2 linked regions of the Dongshaea marina genome follow. The protein of the gene in region 1 interacts with the protein of each later gene in a pairwise test. Links are inferred from orthologs where the notes say so. Each region holds a gene or a part of one and is shown on either strand. Other genes may lie near its edges. The genes, in order: tpiA and pepT.

Evidence for each region.
Region 2: the proteins of tpiA (region 1) and pepT interact in binary tests that used the Escherichia coli proteins (3 or more experiments, as listed by UniProt). The link is inferred for Dongshaea marina from one-to-one orthologs.

What each region holds. Positions count from the first base shown.
Region 1 is NZ_CP028897.1:2,607,100-2,618,887, reverse strand. What follows is about bases 5,947-8,789. They hold tpiA (triose-phosphate isomerase), read right to left. Parts: upstream 7,823-8,789; coding sequence 7,070-7,822; downstream 5,947-7,069. Other genes in these bases: DB847_RS12495 (methyltransferase domain-containing protein), read left to right, coding at 8,770-8,789; elyC (envelope biogenesis factor ElyC), read right to left, coding at 7,881-8,687; pfkA (6-phosphofructokinase), read right to left, coding at 5,947-6,722. In the rest of the region: DB847_RS12535 (hypothetical protein), read left to right, coding at 1-168; DB847_RS12530 (sulfite exporter TauE/SafE family protein), read left to right, coding at 460-1,263; DB847_RS12520 (glutamine amidotransferase-related protein), read right to left, coding at 4,117-4,818; DB847_RS12515 (sulfite exporter TauE/SafE family protein), read right to left, coding at 4,916-5,632; more of pfkA, read right to left, coding at 5,760-5,946; more of DB847_RS12495, read left to right, coding at 8,790-9,543; DB847_RS12490 (MarC family protein), read left to right, coding at 9,959-10,609; DB847_RS12485 (DUF1496 domain-containing protein), read right to left, coding at 10,700-10,996; DB847_RS12480 (GGDEF domain-containing protein), read right to left, coding at 10,993-11,788. UniProt on the Escherichia coli protein: Involved in the gluconeogenesis. Catalyzes stereospecifically the conversion of dihydroxyacetone phosphate (DHAP) to D-glyceraldehyde-3-phosphate (G3P).
Region 2 is NZ_CP028897.1:1,719,319-1,731,137, reverse strand. The notes cover bases 8,672-11,545. They hold pepT (peptidase T), read left to right. Parts: upstream 8,672-9,429; coding sequence 9,430-10,662; downstream 10,663-11,545. Other genes in these bases: clpX (ATP-dependent protease ATP-binding subunit ClpX), read right to left, coding at 10,726-11,545; DB847_RS08385 (sensor histidine kinase), read right to left, coding at 8,672-9,169. Also shown: DB847_RS08425 (glycogen/starch/alpha-glucan phosphorylase), read left to right, coding at 1-937; DB847_RS08420 (sugar phosphate nucleotidyltransferase), read left to right, coding at 1,134-2,168; DB847_RS24885 (GlgC family sugar phosphate nucleotidyltransferase), read left to right, coding at 2,090-2,365; DB847_RS08415 (substrate-binding periplasmic protein), read left to right, coding at 2,393-3,247; pgm (phosphoglucomutase (alpha-D-glucose-1,6-bisphosphate-dependent)), read right to left, coding at 3,293-4,942; replication initiation negative regulator SeqA, read right to left, coding at 4,972-5,496; DB847_RS08400 (alpha/beta fold hydrolase), read left to right, coding at 5,683-6,477; ybfE (LexA regulated protein), read left to right, coding at 6,583-6,903; flavodoxin FldA, read left to right, coding at 6,906-7,418; more of DB847_RS08385, read right to left, coding at 7,922-8,671; more of clpX, read right to left, coding at 11,546-11,819. UniProt on the Escherichia coli protein: Cleaves the N-terminal amino acid of tripeptides.

The sequences.
Region 1 (11,788 bases):
CAATATGCCTGGCTAAGTAAGCTCGGAGAGCGGGTCGATACGGCATCCAGGATCATGATCTATGAAGATATGTGTCGGTGTTTAAAAGATGCAGGGTTTGAAGGAAAACGTTATATGAAGGAGCGGAGTAAAATTTCAAGAGCCTTGCAGGTGAGCGAGCATCCTTAAATCAGTTATTTCCTCTAAGGCTGGCGTCGCTGTTTTCTGACTTCTGTAATTTATGAGGTGACTCTTTAGTTGCTGGCCCAGACGTAGGCAGTATGTCGTGGCACATCGCCTTCGACACGTTTTTTCTGAAGGTATCCTCCTAGGAGCGCGCAGCCTGTGGTATTTGGGTGGAGCCAGACACATCCCTCCCGATACCTTTATCTAAATCAGCTAGCCATTGAGCTCAGGTCTCATTAAGTCCGAACCCATTGGTGTATAACACAAGAAACTTTTGTCATCAGAGGTTTTATATTGGTTCCTTTTATTTTGCTTGCTATCACAGGCCTGTTATGCGGCTTTTTTTCCGGGCTGCTTGGACTTGGGGGAGCCATGGTCGGGATCCCCTTGTTGGTTGTTATCTTACCTATGCTCACTATTCCACAAGGGGCCGTGATGCATTTTGCGGTTGCTACCTGCCTGGGAGGGGTATTGCTGAACTCTATCAGCTCGAGCTGGAATAGAGCCTCCGGTGGTGATCTACAGCTTCAGACAACCAGGCGGTTGGTGATTGGGGTTGCTGTGGGTGGAGTCCTGGGCAGCTGGTTGGGGGTCCATATCTCTGGTTATTATCTGAAGTGTTTTTTTATCTGTTTTACCCTGCTGGTGCTGGGAAAATCAGTGCTCAGTAAGCTGGGTAGAGGCAAAGAGCATAGGCACAGATTGCCTCATGTGTTACCAGGCAACTTACTTGGGCTTGTTGCAGGATTTTTTGGCTCTATGAGTGGTGGAGGGACAGCATTGTTTGTGAATCCTTTCCTTAAGTTTCATGGGATAAGCATGCGCCAATCAGCGGCTCAGGCTTCAATACTTTCGGCGGTAACGGCTTTTACTGCACTGTTAAATTACGTATTTGTAGAGCAGACTCTGGCGCCTCAGGTGCATTACGCCCTTGGCTATATTTTTGTTCCCGCTGTTTTGATGATTGCAGTGGGTGGGTTTCTTGGTAGTCGAGTCGGGGTGAACCTCAGCCATAAGATAAGTGATAAGCATACCTATAGCCTGTTCCTGCTGGTAATTGCAGCCAATCTTGCGATTATGGTGAACCAGCTGTTGTAAATTTAGCTTTACCGGTGGACAAAGATAACAGGGATGTTTCCCGGGATTTACCTTGCTCTCCCTGCTCAATCGATTCACAATAAAAAGTTTCGGGTGGGGCAGTTGGAGTGAGGATGGAGCGGCAGTTTGAGTTAACCAGTCAGTTTGAGCCGGCAGGCGATCAGCCCGGGGCGATCGCGCGTTTGTGTGAGGGGATGGATAATGGCCTGGCCCACCAAACCCTGTTGGGGGTGACGGGATCGGGAAAGACCTTCACCATGGCCAATGTGATTGCCAATCTCGGGCGCCCGACCATGATCCTGGCTCCCAATAAGACACTGGCGGCCCAGCTCTACGGTGAGATGAAAGAGTTCTTTCCGCGCAATGCGGTGGAATATTTTGTCTCTTATTATGACTACTATCAGCCGGAAGCTTACGTCCCCAGCAGCGACACCTTTATTGAAAAAGATGCCTCGGTGAATGATCACATTGAGCAGATGCGTTTGTCCGCCACTAAGGCGCTGCTGGAGCGCCGTGATGTGGTGATCGTGGCTTCGGTCTCAGCGATTTATGGTCTGGGGGATCCGGACTCCTATCTGAAAATGATGCTGCACCTGAGGGTCGGGGATACGTTGGAGCAGCGGCAGATGCTCAGGCGTCTGGCTGAGCTTCAATACAAGCGAAATGACACCGCCTTTGAGCGGGGCACCTTCAGGGTACGCGGTGAGGTGATTGATATCTTCCCGGCAGAATCGGAACGTGAAGCGGTGCGGATTGAGCTTTTTGACGATGAGATAGAGCAGCTCAGCCTGTTTGATCCCCTGACCGGTAAGGTGGAGCAGAAGATTGCCCGCTTTACTATCTACCCTAAGACCCACTATGTGACCCCCGTGACACGATCTTAAATGCCATCGAGTCAATTAAGGAGGAGCTTGCCGAGCGCCGTCAGCAGCTTCTATCGGCCAACAAGCTGGTTGAGGAGCAACGTCTTCGGGAGCGTACCCAGTATGATATTGAGATGATGCAGGAGCTTGGTTATTGCTCCGGAATTGAGAACTACTCACGCTATCTCTCTGGCCGGGCTCCCGGCGAGCCACCACCGACCCTGTTTGATTACCTTCCCGATGATGGGCTTCTCATCATTGATGAATCCCATGTGACCGTACCTCAGCTGGGAGCCATGTATAAGGGGGATCGCTCACGTAAAGAGACCCTGGTTGAATACGGCTTTCGCCTGCCTTCGGCTCTGGATAACCGGCCGATGCGCTTTGAAGAGTTCGAGGCCCAGATGCCCCAGGCGGTGTTTGTGTCGGCGACACCGGGCCCCTATGAGATGGAGCTCAGTGGTGATGAGGTCATTGAGCAGCTGATCCGTCCTACCGGGCTGTTGGATCCTCAAATCGAGGTTCGACCGGCATCGACCCAGGTGGACGATCTGCTCTCCGAGATCCGAATCCGGGTGGAGTGTGATGAGCGGGTACTGGTAACCACATTGACCAAAAGAATGGCAGAAGATCTCACCGAGTATCTGGCCGAGCATGGTGTGAGGGTGCGTTATCTTCATTCAGACATAGAGACGGTGGAGCGGGTTGAGATCATTCGCGATCTCAGGCTGGGTCACTTTGATGTACTGGTTGGGATCAACCTGCTCCGTGAAGGCTTGGATATGCCGGAGGTTTCGCTGGTGGGGATCTTTGATGCGGATAAGGAGGGCTTTTTGCGCTCGACCCGCTCATTGATCCAGACCATTGGCCGGGCGGCCCGTAACATCAATGGTAAGGTGATCCTCTATGCCGACCGTGTGACCGATTCGATGCGCCAATCGATGGATGAGACGGATCGCCGTCGTGAATTGCAGCAAGCCTATAATGACGAGCATGGAATCACCCCCAAAGGGCTCAACAAGCGGGTCACCGATGTGATGGATGTCGGCGACTCCAGCGATGAGGCTCGCGCTAAAAAAGAGAGTGCCAGCGCCATGGGACGTTACCGGCAGATGCCTGCCAATAAACTACTGGCCGAAATCGATAAACTGGAGCGGCAGATGTTTGAACATGCCAAGCTGTTGGAGTTTGAGCAGGCTGCGGCCCTGCGTGACCAGGTGCAGCAGCTGCAGAAGCTGGTGATCCGAAATAGCTAGTACTGTTAGGCTCTGATGACGTAACTTATGTCAAAGAGCCTAAGCTTCTTATCTCAGTGCTATGATTTTCAGCTTTGCTGAATAATCGCTGGCGTGTTGGCAGCACATTACTTTTGTATCGCCAAAAGTAATCAAAAACTCGCCTCGTACTGTGAATTTATCAACCCTGATAAACCTCTCCAGCTCGATGATGACCACCCTCGGTCATCTCTCCCAGTTCAGCATCCTGCTTCTCGTTCTATTACCCTGGGGGTACTTTCACCCTATCTCGCGTTACCTTGCTCTGGGAGCAACTTCACTCCTCCACAGAACTACGCAGCTCGACATCCGGTCTCGAAAAAAGAACGTTGAACGACTAGCCTCGGCTCTCAGTGACGGGGGAGGGACGCGGCCAGATATTTTTGCCGCATATCAGAATTGTTGATCATGAGCCAAGCTGCGAGCCTTAAGTTCAACAGCATGGATAGCGGGTGAGCAGCTCCTAATTGACTCAGCTCTATCGAGCTATAAATCCAGGCTGAATCAAACGACACTTAGAGCATTTTTGACTTAATCAGGGTCGCTATTCGTCCCATCAAATTCAAGCGCAGCTTTGAGCTTTGTTAAGCTGACCTTCTGCAGCAAGGATGCTGCAGTAGAGCAACATGGATGTGACTTGCGTGTCAGCATTCAAAGTCGAAGCGGCTCGTATGGAGAGTGAACCCATTTATCCGGAAAATGCTCTAGCCTGCACCTTAACGCAGGAAGTTTGCTATCCAGTCGAGCACCCTTTCACAATCAAGCCTTGGGTTGGCCAGAGAAGCCAGGCCTCGCTCACGTTGCTCCGGGGTGAGTTTATCTGAAAGCTTATCAAGCAGGATCTCAAGATAGGCCGGATCAAACTCCGGGTGTCCCTGGATCCCGAGGATCTGATTGCGATATTCATAGATAAAGTGGGGGCAGCATTCGCCTTGGGCAAGGAGACTGGCTTCCTGAGGCAGCTTTTGTACCTGATCCTGATGGGCCACCGGCAGAGTCAGGGTTTCAACATCGCCTGACATCCAGGGGCGACTTGCCAGCAATTGATAATGCTGGACGCCCAGTTGCCAGCCACACTCGGAAGGGGCAACCCGGCCTCCGAGGGCCTGGGCCAGTAGCTGGTGGCCAAAGCAGACACCGACCATCTTGTGACCAGCATTGATAGCCTCCTCGACAAAACGACTCAGGGCACTGATCCAGGGGATATCACCATAGGCATCATAGCGACTCCCGGTTAGGAGCCAGGCATCACACTCGCTTAGGCTAGAGGGCAACTCACCGTCAATCGCCCGGTAGCTTGAATAAGTCCAGCCAGCCAGGCGCGGCTTGAGGCATTTAATAAAGCGTTCGGAGTAGTAATCCCCATAATTACTCTCTCGATCATCAATATGATCACAATCTAAGATCCCAAGACGCATCGGCTCCTCCTTAGCGATTTGACACCTCTCATATGTATCAGGCTTAAAGCATCAGGTATAGAGGAGAAGTACTATTTGTGTGCTGACAGCTGGATATTTAGGCACTCTGGACCAGGATGCTGATCATGGCAATACTACACAGGCTTATGGTGGCATAGTGAAGAAGCTTGGGAGAGATCCGCTCTACCACCAGATAGGCGAGAGCGTTGCCTAATAGTGCTGGGGGGATCAAGGCCAGTCCCCACAGAGCAAGTTTGCCATCGAAATGGCCGGTATAACTGAGCATCAGAAGTGACAGCACACAGCTGATAAAAAAGAAGCTGGCCAGATTGGCACGAATGGCATTGGCTTGCTCCGATTGCATCACCAGCGCCATAGGAGGGCCGCCAATCGAGGTGCTGGTTCCCATCACACCCGAGAGAAATCCGGCGATCCCCATGTTAAGCGGGGTGGCCTTGACCGAAAGGCGCAGCAGGCTTATTGCCACCCCAATGCCAATCATCAGGGCGATCATCAGGCCGAGCATGCGTTGTGAGACTACCGTCAGCAGTAGACCCCCGACGATCGTCCCGGGAATTCTCCAGCCAATGGCACAATAGAGCCCCTTCATCGACAGGGCGTGGCGAAATCGCCAGATATTCAGGGCACAGCTGGCCAGGGCCGCACAGATCAGTGGGGCAGGGATCAACTGTGGATCAAGATAAAAGAGCACAGGCGCGGCGACGATTGCCATACCAAAGCCGATGGCACTTTGAATAAAGGCGCCGAGCAGAGTGATGAGGCTGGCGATGAGCAGCAGCTGTGGATCAGGCATATCCGAGTCTCACAACGGGGGATGACCCAGTATAGTGAAAATGCTTGGGGGAATATAGGCTCTGTTGACGTTTCCTGGCCTGAAAACGTCAACAGAGCATAGGCCCGGCCCAGGCCGGGCCTATGGATCAGAACAGTACGGTTGAGAGCTGATAGAGCTCTTCGTTGAAGGGGCGCTTCATGTTCTCCAGGCAATCGATAATGTCATGGTGAACCAGCTTGTTATGTTGCAAGCCAACGCAGCGACCGCCCTGGCCCTCCAGTAGGAGCTGAACCGCAAAGGCACCCATACGGCTTGCCATGATCCGATCGCGGGCTGTTGGAGTTCCACCTCGCTGGATATGCCCCAGGATGGTTGAGCGGGTTTCACGGCCGGTGGCCGATTCAATCTCTTTGGCCAGTTCATTGACATCGGTGATGTGCTCACAGATGGCGATAATGACGTGCTTTTTGCCCTTGTGGATCCCGTTATCGATCTGGCGGATCAGGCTCTCTTTATCCAGTCCGCGCTCTGGAACCACCACATATTCGGCACCAGAGGCTACGGCAGCGCTCATGGTAAGATCGCCACAGTAGCGACCCATGATCTCAATGATTGAGATCCGGTTATGGGAAGATGAGGTATCGCGCAGGCGATCGGCCGCATCAACCACCACGTTCAGGGCAGTGTCGAAGCCGATGGTGTAGTCGGTGCCTGCGATGTCATTATCTATGGTTCCGGGCAGACCGATACAGGGGTAACCCATCTCGGTCAGTTTCTTCGCCCCCATGTAGGAGCCATCACCACCGATCACCACCAGAGCATCAATGCCATGCTTCTTCAGGTTATCGATCGCCTCTAGGCGTACCTTTTCTTCTTTGAATTCAGGAAAGCGGGCTGAGCCCAGGAAGGTACCACCACGATTGATCACGTCTGAGACGCTGTGGCGGCCGAGTTTAACGATATTATCCTCATGCAGACCCTGGTAGCCTTCATAGACACCGTAAACTTCCAGATCATTATGCAGAGCTGTGCGAACAACGGAACGAACCGCTGCATTCATTCCTGGCGCGTCACCGCCACTGGTTAGGATTCCAATTTTCTTAACCATAGTGTGCCTCTAAATGTTTTGATTTATAAGTTGTAAAAAGCTGTTTGCTCACGATCTCCATCCAGAGCATAAATTCTTTCACTGACTAAAAAATGAGTTCTAGTTGTGAGTATATGTCGCAGTGAGATTTTGTGTGTATTTTACGAGTGAACTCACCTGTTGCGACAGTTACAAACTGTTTCAGTGCCGACTCTGTTGCTGCTTCTGGCTGTTTTTTATCTTATTTCTGCATTCGGTCCACTGGTTCCGGTTGAAGAGCATAGCAAAAAAATCACGATTTGCATTGAGTTATAAAAAAAATGGAGCCCGGCGGGGCTCCATTATGGCTTGCACTTATGGGCAGCAGATTACTTCGCACCTTCGATGATGCTGGCAAACTCATCTGCCTGCAGGGAAGCACCACCAACCAGGGCCCCGTCGATATCTTCCATACCGAACAGGCCTTTGGCGTTTGCTCCCTTCACCGAGCCACCATAGAGGATCTGAACCTTAGCGGCGATCTCAGCGTTGAAACCTTTCAGATAGTTACGGATGTGGGCGTGAACGTTCTGAGCGATCTCAGGAGTCGCGGTCTTGCCGGTGCCGATAGCCCAGACAGGCTCGTAGGCGATGACGGCATCAGCCAGAGACTCAACGCCATTGCGATCGATAACCGCTTTGAGCTGAGTTTCAACCACCTGGTTGGTTTGACCTGCTTCAAACTGCTCCAGAGTTTCACCGATACACAGAACAGGCAGCAGACCACCTTTTTGTACTGCCGCATATTTTTCAGCAATAACCTGATCGCTTTCAGCATGCAGGGTACGGCGCTCACTGTGGCCAACTAAGGCATAAGTACAGCCGAACTCTTTGAGCGTGACAGGGGAGTTTTCACCGGTGAAGGCACCGTTTTCATGAATATCGGCGTCTTGAGAGCCAAACTTGATTGCAGTTCCCTGGGTCAGACGTTCAACCTGATCGAGAAAAACTGCCGGAGGGCAAACAGCAACGGTGACATTACTTGCATTTGCTGCGGGATCAACCAGTCCCTTGATCAGCGCTTCTACAGAGGCCTTGGTGCCGTTTAGCTTCCAATTTCCCATAACCAATGGTTGTCTCATGTGACTATCCTCGTTAATGGTCTAAACTGGGCCCATTATAAGAGCCCAGGCGATTGGGTCAAATAGATCCCGTCGTTACCGAATGAAACAGATTGTTGCCCCTGTGGAACAGTTGGGTGATATCTAACCAGACAATTCCGATCCATTCATGAATGGCGACTCTTGAGCGGTATAAAAAGCGTGCGTCGGGTAGTTTATCCCACAGGGGAAGCGGGTAGGGTGCTTGTTTGGCCAGATACCAGGTCGGAGCAGGAATCGGCTTCACTCCGGCATGATGAAACATCTGGATCGCTCTTGGCATATGCGATGCGGAGGTCACCAGGGCGGTCGGTTGGCCCTGGATCATTGGCGCAATATGCAGCGCTTCTTCTGCGGTATCTTTGTTGTTTTCAAACAAAATAAGCTGGCTGCGTGGAACTCCGAGTGAGTGAGCCATGTTGGCGTTGATTTTTGCCTCGCTCACCGGATCGCTAAAGGCGGCACCCGATAAAATAATTTTTGCTTGCGGATTATTGCGCCAGATCTGAACCGCTTCCATCACCCGGGCCCTGGATGCATCCGAGGAGCGGCTCAATGCCGGAATATTGGGATCACTGACATGGCCTGCGCCGAGGACCAGGATATAACTCAGGGGATTGGCCTGTTGCACAAATGCCGGGTATTGCTGTTCCAGCGGGCGCAGCAGCAGGTTACTTACCGGCTGAGTTCCAAGCAGGGCGAGCTCCACAAAGGCCAGGATGATACACAGGGCTCCCAGGGTTTTCTTACGCCTGAGCCAAAGAAACAGCAAGCCAATCAAGATCAGAAACAGGGCGAAAGGGAGTGGCATCAGCAGGGTGCCGATCAGTTTTTTGAGCCAGAACATTTGAGCCTATCGGGGTCATGATTTTTATCCTGGAGGTGATTATGTCAGAATAGGCCCCCTTAATGAAGTACTTCTGAATAAAATGCCTAAAGATCAATGTTTTGATGGAATTGCACACAAATTTTCCAAGAATATTTATGGCTCTGTAAAAGGCGAGATCCGAACCCGGGTGGTGTGGCAAGACCTTCAGAAAATTTTAAACCAGGCTACCAGAACCCGCCCTCTTCGTGTTCTGGATGCTGGGGGCGGCTTTGGGTATTTCTCACAAAAGCTGGCGACTTTGGGTCATCAGGTGGTGCTCTGTGATCTGTCGGCAGAGATGCTGGATCTCGCTCGCCAGCAGATTGAAGCGGCGGGCCTGTGCGAGCGGATCACCCTGCTGCATTGCGGGATCCAGGAGCTTGGAGAACACCTGAAGCAGCCCTTTGATCTGGTGCTGTGCCATGCGGTTCTTGAGTGGCTCGCAGATCCCGAAACAACCCTCGAATATCTTTATCCTTTTGTAAAAGAGGGAGGGGATCTTTCATTGCTGTTCTATAACCGGGATGGTTTGTTGTATCACAGCTTGCTGATGGGACACTTTGACTACATCGAACGAGGCCTTAAGACCCGTAAGACTCAAAAGCTTACGCCGAATAATCCACAACGTCCCCAGGATGTTGCAAGCTGGCTTGAGGGAGCTGGCTTTACGATCTCAGGTAAGACCGGGGTTCGGGTGATCTACGATTATATGCGCCACCCTGAGGTTGGGCGTGAGCAATCCGAGACACTGTTTGAGATGGAGCTGCGCTATTGTCGGGAGGAACCATACGCATCCCTAGGGCGCTATATGCACTTTATGGCTAAAAAAAGTTAGAAGCTAGAGCGTTTTCCGAGTAAACCGGTTCATTTCATGAAAGCAGCTTTGACTTTGATCGCTGACTCGCAAGTCACATCCATGTTGCTCTACTGCAGCGATTATCCTCCCTGATAATCTTTTCCAGTTCAGCCTCCCTGCTTCTCGCTACCTTGCATTGCAACTCCGCCCTTGCTGCGGAAGGTCAGCTTAACAAAGCTCAAAGCAGCACTTGAACTTGAGCGTCGCGAATAACGACCCGGATTAAACCAAAAATGCTCTAGTGCGCCCTTGCTGAAAGGGTGGTGCCATTATGATTGCCATGCTTATGCCTGAATAACGCATAATGATTCAAAAATAACAATGGCTGTGGTATTTTCCCTGTGGTTTTTGGTGTTTTTCGAAAGAAAATACTTAATTTTGCCCAGGGAACCTTATGATTGAACACTACATCTCGTTTAGCTTGTCAGCCTTTGTCGCCCTGTTTGCGATGATCAACCCTTTGGCAACGGCTCCCATTTTTCTAGGATTGACCGGTCACCTGCAGCGGCCTTTAAAAAACAGGATCGCAACCCAGTCAATCGTGATCGGTTTTGTGTTAGTTGCCCTGTTTTGTGTATTAGGCAACCTTATCTTTACTCTATTTGGTATCACCTTGCCCGCATTTCGTATCGTAGGTGGACTGCTGATCATTATGTGTGGTTTCCAGTTGCTCAATGGCCAAGACAATTCGGTGGCTGTGCCCAGCCATGAGGATAGCGAAGAGAGTCTCAATAGTGCGCTGAGTATTGCGCTCTTTCCTCTGGCGACGCCTGTGATTGGTGGCCCAGGGGCGATTGCCGTGGCGATGAGCTATTCGGCAGATGCCGGGATCGTGGGAGTGACCTGTACCATCGCCTCATTTGCCGTGGCCTGTTTTATCACCTGGCTGGTGTTTCGCTTTAGTACCGAAGTGGTTCGCTTTATTGGTAAGGGAGCGATTAAACTCATCAGTCGGATGATGGGGCTGATCCTGGCAGTGATGGGGATGCAGATGTTGATCGTTGGGATCCATGGCGCATATATGCTGTTTCCAAATCTTCCCTGATTATCTTGTGAAAAAGCCTTAACCAGGATCAGGGAATATAATCGCTCCTTATAGGTTAAGGCTTTCCCTATCGTAACATCTCTTCATACCTTAATTTTGTTTCAGGATAACCCACTGTGGGCGATCCGGTTTGATCTCTCCGGCACTGGCGATGGTATCCGGACTGGTTTTTTTCACCTTATAGCCACACTGTAACAGGACTCCACTTTCACCGGCCTGGATCACTGAGCCAACAGAGTAGGGTTGCCCTTTATAAAGACACATATCCTTAAGATCGGGTCGGTTGACCAATGAGCTGATATCACCCTCAAGCTTGATCTGATTTGCCACCGCGCTGCATGTAACAAGGCTTACACTCAGCAGGAGAGGGGTTAAGAGTTTTTTCATGATATGGCTCCCGGGGAGGATGTTGAACTATGGCTTGCGGCATGTCGGTTGTAAATAACCCGATTCCGACCGCTATTCTTAGCTGCGTAGAGGGCTGTATCGGCGGCGCTGATCAGGGTATCAACCGTTAAGGGCTTAAGATCGGTCAGGGAGGCGACACCAACACTAATCGTCACCCCGATAGCTTGTCCCTGATAGGTAATTTGCATCTCTTCTACGCTGTGTCGAAGCTTTTCTGCGGCTTGCAGTGCCTGCTCTATATCGGTTTCTGGTAAGTAGATCATAAACTCTTCACCACCATAACGTGCCAGGATATCACTTTGGCGAAGTAACTTTTTGCAGTTTTGGCAAACGGCAATCAGTACTTCATCTCCCGCCTGATGCCCAAAGCTGTCATTCACTCTCTTAAAATGGTCAAGATCAAACAGGATCACACAGGAGGGGTGCTGGTATCGCTGGTATTTTTTGATCTCCCACTCAAGAAAATTGGTAAAGTAGCGACGGTTATAGATCCGGGTTAGCTCATCATTACTCGCCAGTTGCAGCAGTGTCTCCTCATAAAGCTTTCTTTCTCTTAGCCGGTGACGGACTACCAGTAGTACCAGAATAATCATCAACAGAATGATTCCCGACAGTATATACAAGAGATTATTGGAGCGCTTAACCAGTTGATCCAGGGATGCCTTGCTGGTGGTGATATTGTAGTAGAGCTCGAAAGCTCCTAAAAACTGCCCCTGGCGCATGATCGGGATATAGGTTTCGATGACATCACTGGTTACTCGTTCCCCCTCC
Region 2 (11,819 bases), 890 kb from region 1 along the record:
CAAAGCTGGTGATGCGGACCTGCAAAAACGCTTTATGGACATCAAGCGCAGCAACAAAGAGCGTCTGGCAAAGGTGATCCTCGAGGAGACAGGCGTCACCGTGAGCCCGGATGCGATCTTCGATATCCAGATCAAGCGACTCCATGAGTACAAGCGACAGCACCTCAACCTGTTGCATATCATGGCGCTGTATCGTCGCCTGCTGGCGGATCCCGATTATGAGATGCATCCAAGGGTGTTCCTGTTTGGTGCTAAGGCGGCTCCAAGCTACTCCCTGGCCAAGAACATCATCTATGCCATCAATCGGGTTGCCGAGCGGGTTAACAACGACAAGCGGATCAAAGATAAGCTGAAAGTTGTGTTCCTGCCCAACTACCGCGTCACCCTGGCTGAGAAGATGATCCCGGCCGCCGATGTCTCAGAGCAGATCTCGACCGCAGGTAAGGAGGCATCCGGAACCGGTAACATGAAACTGGCCCTCAACGGTGCGGTCACCGTGGGTACCCTGGATGGAGCGAACATTGAGATCGCCGAAGAGGTGGGCGATGACAACATCTTCATCTTCGGCCTGACGGTGGATGAGGTCCGGGCCCTGAAGGCCAAGGGTTACCACCCTCAGGATTACTACTACGCGAATAGTGAGCTCAAGGCGGTCATCGACTGGCTGGATAGTGACTTCTTCACTCCGGGTCATCCGGGAGAGCTCTCCCCCATCAAGCAAAGCCTGCTCGATGGCGGCGACCCCTACCTGGTTCTGGCGGACTTTGAGAGCTACTGTAAGGCACAGACCGCTCTGGATAAGGCGTACCGGGATCCGAAGCGCTGGGCGAAGATGGCGATCATCAACGCCACCAGCGTCGGTAAGTTTAACTCGGATCGCTCCATTGAAGACTATGTGAACTACATCTGGAGCCTGGAAGCCTGCCATGTAGTTTAAAGCGGGCTAACGACTCAATCAAAAGCCGCCTCAGGGCGGCTTTTTTACTTTGGCCTTTATCTCCCCCTCCCTTGAGCTCTATCATCCAGTTGGTTAACCAGGGCCTGAGGTATTACGCTTTAAGCAGACAGTGGGTGTTTTCTGTGCTAAGGCTCAGGGATCCTCAGCGTTCGTCACATAGCCACGGAGTATCGTTATGACCAACAAGCCCGCGGTTCCAAAAAAAACAATAGGCATGGTTCTCGCCGGTGGAAAAGGCTCACGCCTTATTCCCCTGACCCGCAATAAATCAAAGCCCTGCGTAGCGTTTGGCGGTCAGTACAAGATCATCGATTTCGTGCTTAGCAACTTCTTTAACTCGGGGATCAAGAATGTCTATATCCTGACCCAATATCACTCCTATACCCTGAATAAGCATATCCGCGACTCCTGGGGGCGAAGAACCGGCATGGACGAATTTTTCGATGCCATCTCTCCCGAAACCAGCAGTGAGAGTGAGGCCTGGTTTCAGGGCACCGCAGATGCGATAAACCACTATCTGAGGTTTATCGAAACCTCAGATGCCGATTACGTTGCCATTTTCGGGGGCGATCATATCTATAAGATGGATATCCGCCAGATGATCGATGCCCACACCCGCTCTCAGGCGGATATCAGCATCGCGGCGCTCGAAGTGGGTATCGAAGAAGCCAGCCGCTTCGGGATCCTGTCCGTCGATAACATGTCCAGAGTCACCGCCTTTAGCGAAAAGCCGCAAAACCCCGCCACCATTCCGGGCCGGGCCACCTGCCTTGCATCCATGGGCAACTATATTTTCTCCCGTGAAAAATTGATCTCCATCCTCAAGGAGGGCAAGCAGCACCACAAGGATCTGGATTTTGGTATGCATGTGATCCCCATGATGCTACGCCAGAGTGATCGGATCTTTGCCTATAACTTTAATGACAACCTGATCCCGGGATGCACCCCGAGGAGCGGGGTTACTGGAAAGATGTGGGCACCATTGACTCCTACTATGATGCCAACATGGATCTCATCGATATCTCCCCTCACCTCAATCTCTACAATTACCAGTGGCCCATCTATTCAGGATTTAGTAATGACCCGCCGGCCAAAACCGTTTTTGATGACGATCACCGCCGCGGTCAGAATCTGGACTCCTATGTATGCGGAGGCTGTATCACCAGTGGTGGCCTGGTGCGCCGCTCCATCCTCGGACCCCGCTGCATGATCCACAGCTATAGCCTGGTGGAGGACTCGATTCTTGCCGAAGGAGTCGTCATCGGCCGGGCCGCCAAAATCAGGCGGGCAATCATTAACGAGGGAGTGATTATCGAAGATGGGGACTGCATCGGCTACAACCATGATGATGACCGGAGCAATGGCTATACAGTCACCGAATCCGGGATCGTGGTCGTCAGCAACTGATCCCTTGCTTCACAAGGAAACCTGCCGATGAAGGTCAACCTAAACAGGAGCCGCCAGCAGCACCCGGGGAGCAAAATTATTGGCACAATGCTGGTGATGTCGCTTCTGCTCTATGCTGGTCAGCTAAACGCAACCAGTACGATCGGCTCTGCGCTCTGGGCCACCCCGGAATGGCAAGGCTATACCGATAAAGATGGCAGCGGCCTGTATAACCAGATGCTGGAGGCCATCTATGCTCCACAAAATATCCGGATCAAGCGCAGCTACGTCCCCTGGAACCGGGCCCTGAGATTAGTTCAGTCCGGACAGGCAGATATGACAGGGGCTGAGCTCAAGGCTCCCGGCTACCTCTACTCAAGGCATCCCATCATCGAAAACATTGAGGTGATCTGGTTCAAAAAGAGCACCCTCCCCAACTGGCAGGGTCTTGAGAGCCTCAAGGGGCTATCCGGCCGCTGGATCCTGGGCTATACCCAGCACATGGAAAAAGATCTGGTTCGCTATCTCAGAGGGCAACCAACCAAGTCCCGCATCAAGGCCGCAATGCTGGTGACCAAGGATCGGGCCGACTACTACCTGGATAATGTGATTCAGATGCAGCAGACCCTGGATGCAATAAAGCCTGTCCCGGATCCCTCCCTGTATCGCAAGCAGGTCATCAAATATGACCGCCTATACTGGTTGTTTGCTAACACCGCCCGGGGCAAAGCTCTCAGGGCGATATTTGACCGGCGATTCGAGCATCTCTATTGCTCCGGAAAGCTGCGCGAGCTGTACCAGCGCTGGCAGATGATTATCCAGTACCCAAGGCTGGAGATCGACTGCGCTGTTCACCTGAGCGCACCTTCAGACACAAAGAGCGGCTCTGAGCACTCCCCATAAAAAAGGCCGCTCAGTGAGCGGCCCTGCATCTTGGTCAAGCTTAGGCTACACGCCGGCTTTGGCCAGGGTATCCGAGACAATCTGCTGGGCTTCAGCCTGGATCTGCTCCAGATGATCTTCACCCAGGAAGCTCTCCATGTAGATCTTATAGATGGACTCAGTCCCCGATGGGCGCGCCGCAAACCAGCCATTTTCGGTTACTACTTTCAGGCCACCGATGGCAGCACCATTACCCGATGCCTTGGTCAGCTTCTCGACAATCGGCTCTCCGGCCAGGGTCTTAGCCTCAACCATTTGTGGGCTCAGCGCCGCCAGAACCGCCTTCTGCTCGGTATTGGCAGGAGCATCGATACGGCGATAGACAGGTGAACCAAACTGCTGCTGCAGCTCCTCATAATACTGCTGTGGATCCTTACCGGTCACCGCCAGGATCTCGGCTGCCAACAGCCCCAGGATGATCCCATCCTTGTCGGTGGTCCAGACAGTACCATCCTTGCGCAGGAATGAGGCACCGGCGCTCTCTTCACCGCCAAAGCCAAAGCTTCCATCCAGCAGGCCATCCACAAACCACTTAAAGCCTACCGGTACCTCTTTGAGCTCACGGCCGATCGATTTCGCCACCCGGTCAATCATTGAAGAAGAGACCAGGGTCTTACCCACGGCCGCATCGGCAGACCAGCCTTTACGGTGGGTGAACAGGTAATGGATCGCCACCGCCAGGTAGTGATTCGGATTCATCAGGCCCTGCTTGGTCACTATGCCGTGACGATCGTAGTCAGGGTCATTACCGATCGCGATATCAAACTTATCTTTGAGTTCGATGAGTGAGGCCATCGCATAGGGACTGGAGCAGTCCATGCGAATTTTACCATCCTTATCCAGGGTCATGAAGGAGAAGGATGGATCCACCTGGTAGTTCACCACATCCAGATTCAGACCATAACGCTTGCCGATCACATCCCAGTAAGCAATGCCCGAGCCACCCAGAGGATCAACACCCAGATGGATGTTGGCCTTACGGATCGCATCAAAATCGATCACCTGCTCCAGGTCATTCACATAAGGGGTGACATAGTCATACTCTTCAACCCACTCAGAAGCCAGCGCCTCCTCATAAGGCAGCCGCTTCACACCGCTGAGTCCATCTGCCAGCAGCGCATTGGCACGGTTCTCGACCAGTTTGGTGATCTCACCCTCGGCCGGGCCACCGTGTGGTGGATTATATTTATAGCCGCCATCCTGAGGTGGATTGTGAGAAGGAGTGATCACAATGCCATCGGCCTTATCGGCAGCCCCGTTACGGTTATGGGTCAAAATCGCATGAGAGATCACCGGGGTTGGGGTATAGCCATGACCCTTTTGGATCCGCACCTTCACGCCATTGGCTGCAAAGACCTCAACCGCAGTGACGAAAGCCGCCTCTGACAGGGCATGAGTATCCATGCCGATATACAGGGGTCCCTCAATTCCTTCTGAGGCGCGATACTCTGCAACCGCCTGTGAGACCGCCTGGATATGAGCTTCGTTAAAGGATTTCGCAAATGAGTTGCCGCGATGGCCAGAGGTTCCAAAGGCTACCTTTTGCTCAGCCTGTGATGCATCGGGCTGATTATAGTAATAGGCGGCAACCAGTCTTGGGATGTTGGTCAGATCTTCTACCTGGGCGCGCTGCCCAGCACGTGGATGTTGTGCCATAGTCTTCCTTTTCCAGCAAATAAGATATTCTAAATTCTGTCGCAAACAGCCTGGATCAGAGATTTGTTGTATCCCATATTCTCCATCAGCTGAATCAGTATATTTCGTTTCCGGCTCGTGTTGGTGTTGGTGATCACCCAGTAAGGGGTTTGCGGGATCGGTCGTGGCTTAGTGGTTTTTCCGGTCGCCAACAGTTCCTCCTGGCTCCTGGAAAAATAGACACGTTTACGGCCCCGGATATCCGCAGCGCGGATAAACGCCTGCTGTTGATCCTGGTAGAGACAACTTAGGATCCGCATAAAGCGTGCGATCGATGTCTCTTCACTCTGGGTATCAATACTCGCTAACAACTCCCCCGTCGAGGGAAGGTGTGCCATAGCCTGCTCACCCGACTCTGCACCCTGCGGAGCTAGCGATCCGGCATGAGTGGTTGCCGCCACCGGAGCCTGAGCCTGCAGCAAACGGCGCAAGATGTCGGATGCACTTTCTCCGATATGACGGGTCTGACTGGCTATGTAAAAATACAGTTCGTCATCGACCTCAATAGTTTTCATAATGCGTCTGACCAATCCAATAACAGATGAAACAGCGCCGATTATACACAGCCTCAATGCGCTCTGAAAGTGCTCCTTGCATTGAGCGCCGATCCTGGCTGCCGATAGCGCAAAGATGCGCCAACCTTGGCATTGCGCCGATGCCAAGGCAAAATAAACACAATCTACCAACAAGATACAAACATGATGCAACTTTCTTATCGGATCCTGGGACAAGGCCAGCCGATCCTGTTACTCCATGGACTATTTGGCGATCGAGGCAATCTCAACGTAATCGCAAAACATCTTGAGCCCGATATGCAGGTGATCTCGGTCGATCTCAGAAACCATGGTGACTCCCCCCATAGTGATACCCACGACTATCCGTCGATGGCCCAGGACATCCTCAAACTTCTCGAAACACTAGAGCTCAATCAATGCCACCTGCTTGGCCACTCGATGGGAGGCAAGGTTGCGATGCAGCTTGCCCTCATCGCACCTGAGAGGATCCTAAGCCTGATGGTGGCAGACATGGCCCCGGTTCCCTACACAGAAGATCGCCATAGCGCCGTCTTTAAAGCACTCAAACAGGTCGAACAGGCCCGGGTATCCAGTCGTCAGCAGGCCGAACAGCTTCTCTCGACCCAACTCGACTGCCCCGCTACCCGGCAGTTTTTATTAAAATCCCTAACTCTGAAAAGTGGCTACGGCCAGTGGAAGTTCAACCGCGCCGCTCTTGAGGCTAACTATCAAAACATCATGGACTGGCCGTCACAGGATAGCCAATATCCCGGACCAACCCTGTTTATCAAGGGAGGAGAGTCAGACTACATCCAGGCCGCCCATCAGCAAGCCATTGCCGGGCTGTTTCCGAACGCCCAAGCCAAAGTAATCCTGGGTACCGGCCACTGGTTACACGCAGAAAAACCCAGGTTATTTAACCGGACAATCAGCGAGTTCCTCTGCAGCGCGGTTAACAGTCAAACGGGAACTATGATATAGTCTTTGGTTCGCAAAAGGATTGCCGGTTTCGGGTGGAAAAACCCTGTCGGTAAAAGAACAATCGCTCGAACCTCGAGAAGCTAACGGGTTACACTGCGGAACATTATGGCAAAACAACAAAGCGATCGGATCACTATCGATCTTTTTGCAGATGAGAAACGTCCTGGTCGTCCCAGAACCAACCCTCATCCCCGCTCCATGCAGATGAAGATCAATAAGCGCAATCAGCTCAAACGAGATAAAGAGAAGGGCTTGCGCCGTATTGAACTGAAAGTCCAGCAGCCAATCTTCGAGCAGCTCAACCGTTTAGCTGAGGCCTACAGTATCAGCCGTAGTGAGTTGATTGTTTCAATGCTTGAGCAACAGATTGCTGAGCATAACACCCATCTGAATATAAGTGACTCCCATACAATAGGTGAAAGTTGATTATGGCAAAAATAGGTCTGTTTTTTGGAAGCGATACAGGAAATACCGAAGCGGTAGCTGAGTTGATCCAAAAAGAGTTTGATGACTCTGTGGTGGAGATCCACGACATCGCAAAGAGCACCAAAGCAGATATTGAGCAGTTTGATACACTGATCTTTGGCATTCCCACCTGGTATTATGGTGAAGCCCAGGCTGACTGGGACGATTTTTTCCCCGAGCTTGAGAATATCGATTTCACTGGTAAGACCGCAGCAATCTTTGGTTGCGGTGATCAGGAAGATTATGCAGAGTACTTCCTGGATGCGATGGGAACCCTGCGCGACATCATAGAACCTCGTGGCGCCAAGATCGTCGGTCACTGGTCGACCGATAGCTACGAGTTCGAAGAGTCCAAGGCAAAGATCAGCGATGATATGTTTGTTGGGCTGGGCATCGACGAAGATCGTCAACCTGAGTTAACCCAGAGCCGGATCACCAGCTGGTGCACTCAACTCAAACAGGAGATGGGGCTCTAATCCCCCTCTTTCACCGCAGGGTAGGCTCTCTGCCCTGCGCTTGCCCCCGACCTCCCTCTGCAATCGAAACTCTCAGGCAGCGCTGGCCTCTCCTATTTTGAGCCAAATCAAAAGCTCCGACAGAACTTAGCAACATTTTTTTAAAAAAGATGATTGTCGTGGGAACTTTCTACAACTTAGGGGACTCTATATATATGCCACTGCAATTAAGCACTAAGCCTTGCCCAGCAATCTACTTCGCTGGGCTTTTTTTTGGCTGTTATTTAGGATCTGCAGTTGGCAATTTTTTCATCCAGCAAGCCTGTTGATGTGTGGTCTAGTTGCTCTACCTAAGCATCCGATAACGCTGCTGGGAGGAAAAATAGCCACAGCTCTTCGGGTTGTGCCTAAATAAGGCCTGTTCATTGTTGCTCACCACTGATTTAGAACCGCGTAGCTCGCGTCGCGAACAGATCATTTTCAGGGGCAACAGGTTCTAAATTGGAAACATCAACAGAGCCTGGTTATTGTTGATCGGTTGGGAAGCGGATAAAGAAAGAAGTTCCCTCACCCGGGACACTCTCACAGCGCACCTCACCCGATAAGCCTTCAATCAGGTGATGCACTATGTTCAAACCAAGCCCGGTTCCACCATCATCCTCTGCGGTGGTAAAGTAGGGCTCAAAAATATGCGGGAGTACATCGGGCGCGATCCCCACCCCGTTATCCCGAACCTCGAGGCTAATATTCTGTCGATCCACCGTAAGAGCAATCACTATCTGCTTAGACTCCCTGTCATCGACAAAAGCGTGGCGTACCGCATTGATCAATAGATTGGAGAGGATCCGCGAGAACGAACCAGGATAGGTCTCGACGGTTTCATCGACATCCAACTCGGTGATGATCTCGATCTGCTTCTTACGATACAGAGGGTGCAGGGTCTCCAGCAGCTCCTCGGTATATTTCCCGAGATCAACCTGGCGACGCTCGTCATGAAACTGATCCCAGGAGAGTTGTTTCAGGTTTTCAAGAAGATGCAGCGAGCGCTGCAGATTCTTTTGCAAGATATCGTGTGATTCACTCAAGGTCTCCATAAACTGATTGAGAACCGACTTAGTCAGCCCCTGCCCCAGTGCCTTGGTGAAATTCTTCTGAGCCACCTCAATCACACTGACGGCCCCGATACAGACCCCGAGCGGTGTTTTCAGATCATGAGAGAAACCGGCCAGCATCTCACCACACATCGCCATCTTCTCCGACTCCACCAGATGCTGTTGCAGGCGGTCCAGCTCCCGCTTCACCAGCCGGTGCTGGGTCTCGGTGAGCTCGAGACGCCCCTGCTGCTGCTCTAAGAGCTGCATCGCTTTTGCAAGGGCTTCACACTCAGTCTCATTATCTTTGCAGGGCGGGATCTGCTCCTCAAGATTGACAATCCCCTTTGAAGTACCTTGCTCATTGGGCACCCCAATCATCACCAGCCACCCCTGGGGTTCATAAGCAACCGGGTAGGCATCGAAACAGAGCTTGGGATCATTCCTGCTGGTAAAACAGAAGCACTCGCCGGAATGGAGTCGCCATTTGTCCGGCTCAAACCCGCACATGGGAGTCTTGAGATCTAAAAGGCTTTCAAGAGAGGCACCCTGAGTAACATCGGGTAATAACTCACGGATCCGGCTTCCCCAGCCGACGACCCTGAGCTCATCATCCAAGGTTAAGGTGCAAGCACTGTGATTTAAGCATTCATCAGCATCAATTACAGAGCATTTAGCCATAAAAAATCCATATCTATATCTATATCTATGAGTGTTCCTGTATCCTCTCTTGCCCTCATGGCAAGGCTCACCGGAGTTAAACTCCTACAACCCTAAGTCAAGCACAAAATCATCAAGAGTCGGTAACATTTATATAAAATAATTCTAGAAAACCATTTAGTTATCCTTTTCTAAACAAAAGATCCCGGGTCAAATCGCAATTTACCTCTCCCTTGCCCCGCGGTAGGATAGCTTTCTAATCTTTCATGAATGGAAAAAAAATGGATAGCCTGGTTTCACGATTTTATGAATTGATCGCCTTCAATACTCAGTCTAATGAAGCGTGTAGCGACTGCCCCTCCACCCCGGGTCAACTTGAGCTGGCTCGCCATCTGGAGCAGCAACTCAAGAGCCTGCAGCTTGAAGATATTAACCTGGACGAAAATGGCTACCTGACCGCCTGTTTACCCTCAAACAGTCAGAAATCGATCCCGACTATCGGCTTTATCGCCCACCTGGATACTGCTCCGGATTTCAGTGGTGCCAATGTGAAGGCGCAGCTCATCGAAAACTACCAGGGACAGGTGATCCCCTTAGGCGACAGTGGTGAGATCCTTTCCCCTGAGGAGTTTCCCGAACTAAACCACTACCTGGGAGATACCCTGATCACCACAGACGGAACCACATTGCTCGGTGCCGACAACAAGGCCGGTGTCTGTGAGATCCTCGAGGCCATCAGCTATCTTAAGCAGCACCCGGAAATTGAGCATGGCCCTATCCTGCTTGGCTTTACCCCGGACGAGGAGATTGGCCGTGGAGCCGATCACTTCCCGATGGACCGCTTCCCGGCAAAGTGGGCCTATACAGTCGATGGTGGGGAGTTAGGTGAGCTTGAGTATGAAAATTTTAACGCCGCCACCGCTACAGTCATCATTCGCGGCAATAATGTTCATCCGGGAACAGCCAAAGGGATCATGGTCAATAGCCAGCACCTGGCTGCACGCTTTCACCTGGAGCTTCCCTCAGAGCAAACTCCGGAGTGCACCGAAGGCTACCAGGGCTTTTTCCACCTGATCGGCACCACGGGCTCGGTTGAGCAAACCACCCTGACCTACATCATTCGCGACTTTGAGATGAAAGGGTTTGCGGCACGTAAACAGCTGATGGAGAAGATGGTTGCAGAGTTTAACCGCAGTGAAGGAGTCGAGCGTTTTAGCCTGCACCTCGAAGACAGCTACTTCAATATGCGCAGCCAAGTCGAGCCCCACATGCATATCGTAGAAACCGCTCGCCAGGCGATGGAGAATCTGGATATTAAGCCTAAGATCGTGCCGATCCGTGGCGGAACCGATGGATCTCGCCTCTCCTATATGGGTCTTCCCTGCCCCAATATCTTTACCGGCGGCCATAACTTCCACGGCAAACACGAGTATATCTCGGTGCAATCGATGCACAAGACAGTCGCAACCCTGGTCGAGATCGCCCGCCTGACCGCCGAGCGCGTTAGCGATTAATCGCAGATCTCAGGCATAAAAAAAGGAGCCAATGGCTCCTTTTTTGTCCGTCAAACGGCTGGATTAATCGCCACTGGCTGCAGAGGGCTCTTTACTCTCATAGATGAGGATGGGATCGGACTCACCGTTCACCACAGTCTCATCGATCACCACCTTGGCAACATCCTCCTGGGATGGCAGCTCATACATGGTATCGAGCAGAATATCCTCCACAATTGAGCGCAGGCCACGAGCACCGGTCTTACGCTCCATCGCCTTGGCGGCAATCGCCTTGAGCGCGTCATCACGAAACTCCAACTCAGCGCCTTCCAGAGCGATCAGCGCACCATACTGCTTGGTCAACGCATTCTTAGGCTCCTTGAGGATCTGAACCAAGGCCTCTTCATCCAGCTCGCCCAGAGTGGTCACCACAGGCAGGCGCCCGATAAACTCAGGGATCAGACCATATTTGATCAGATCCTCTGGCTCTACCTGAGCAAAAATCTCGCTCAGCGAGCTGTGATCATCCTTGGAGCGAACATCCGCACCAAAACCGATTCCGGTTCCGGTTGCCACACGACGCTCAATCACCTTATCCAAGCCGGCAAAAGCACCACCACAAATGAACAGGATCTTGGAGGTATCAACCTGCAGGAACTCCTGCTGAGGGTGTTTACGTCCGCCCTGAGGTGGTACCGAAGCAACCGTACCCTCAATCAGCTTGAGCAGAGCCTGCTGAACACCTTCACCCGACACATCACGGGTAATGGATGGGTTATCGGACTTGCGTGAGATCTTATCGATCTCATCGATATAGACGATGCCTCGCTGGGCCTTCTCTACATCGTAATCACACTTTTGCAGCAGCTTCTGGATGATGTTCTCGACATCCTCACCCACATAACCGGCTTCGGTCAATGTAGTCGCATCCGCCAGGGTGAAAGGCACATCCAGGAAGCGAGCCAGGGTCTCAGCCAGCAAGGTCTTACCCGAGCCAGTTGGGCCGATCAGCAGGATGTTACTCTTGCCCAGCTCAACCCCGCCTTCCATATCACCGCTACGCAGGCGCTTATAGTGGTTGTAAACAGCAACCGCCAGAACCTTCTTGGCATGCTCCTGCCCAATGACATACTCTTCCAGATGGGCCCGAATCTCATGAGGTGTCGGCAGGCGATCCC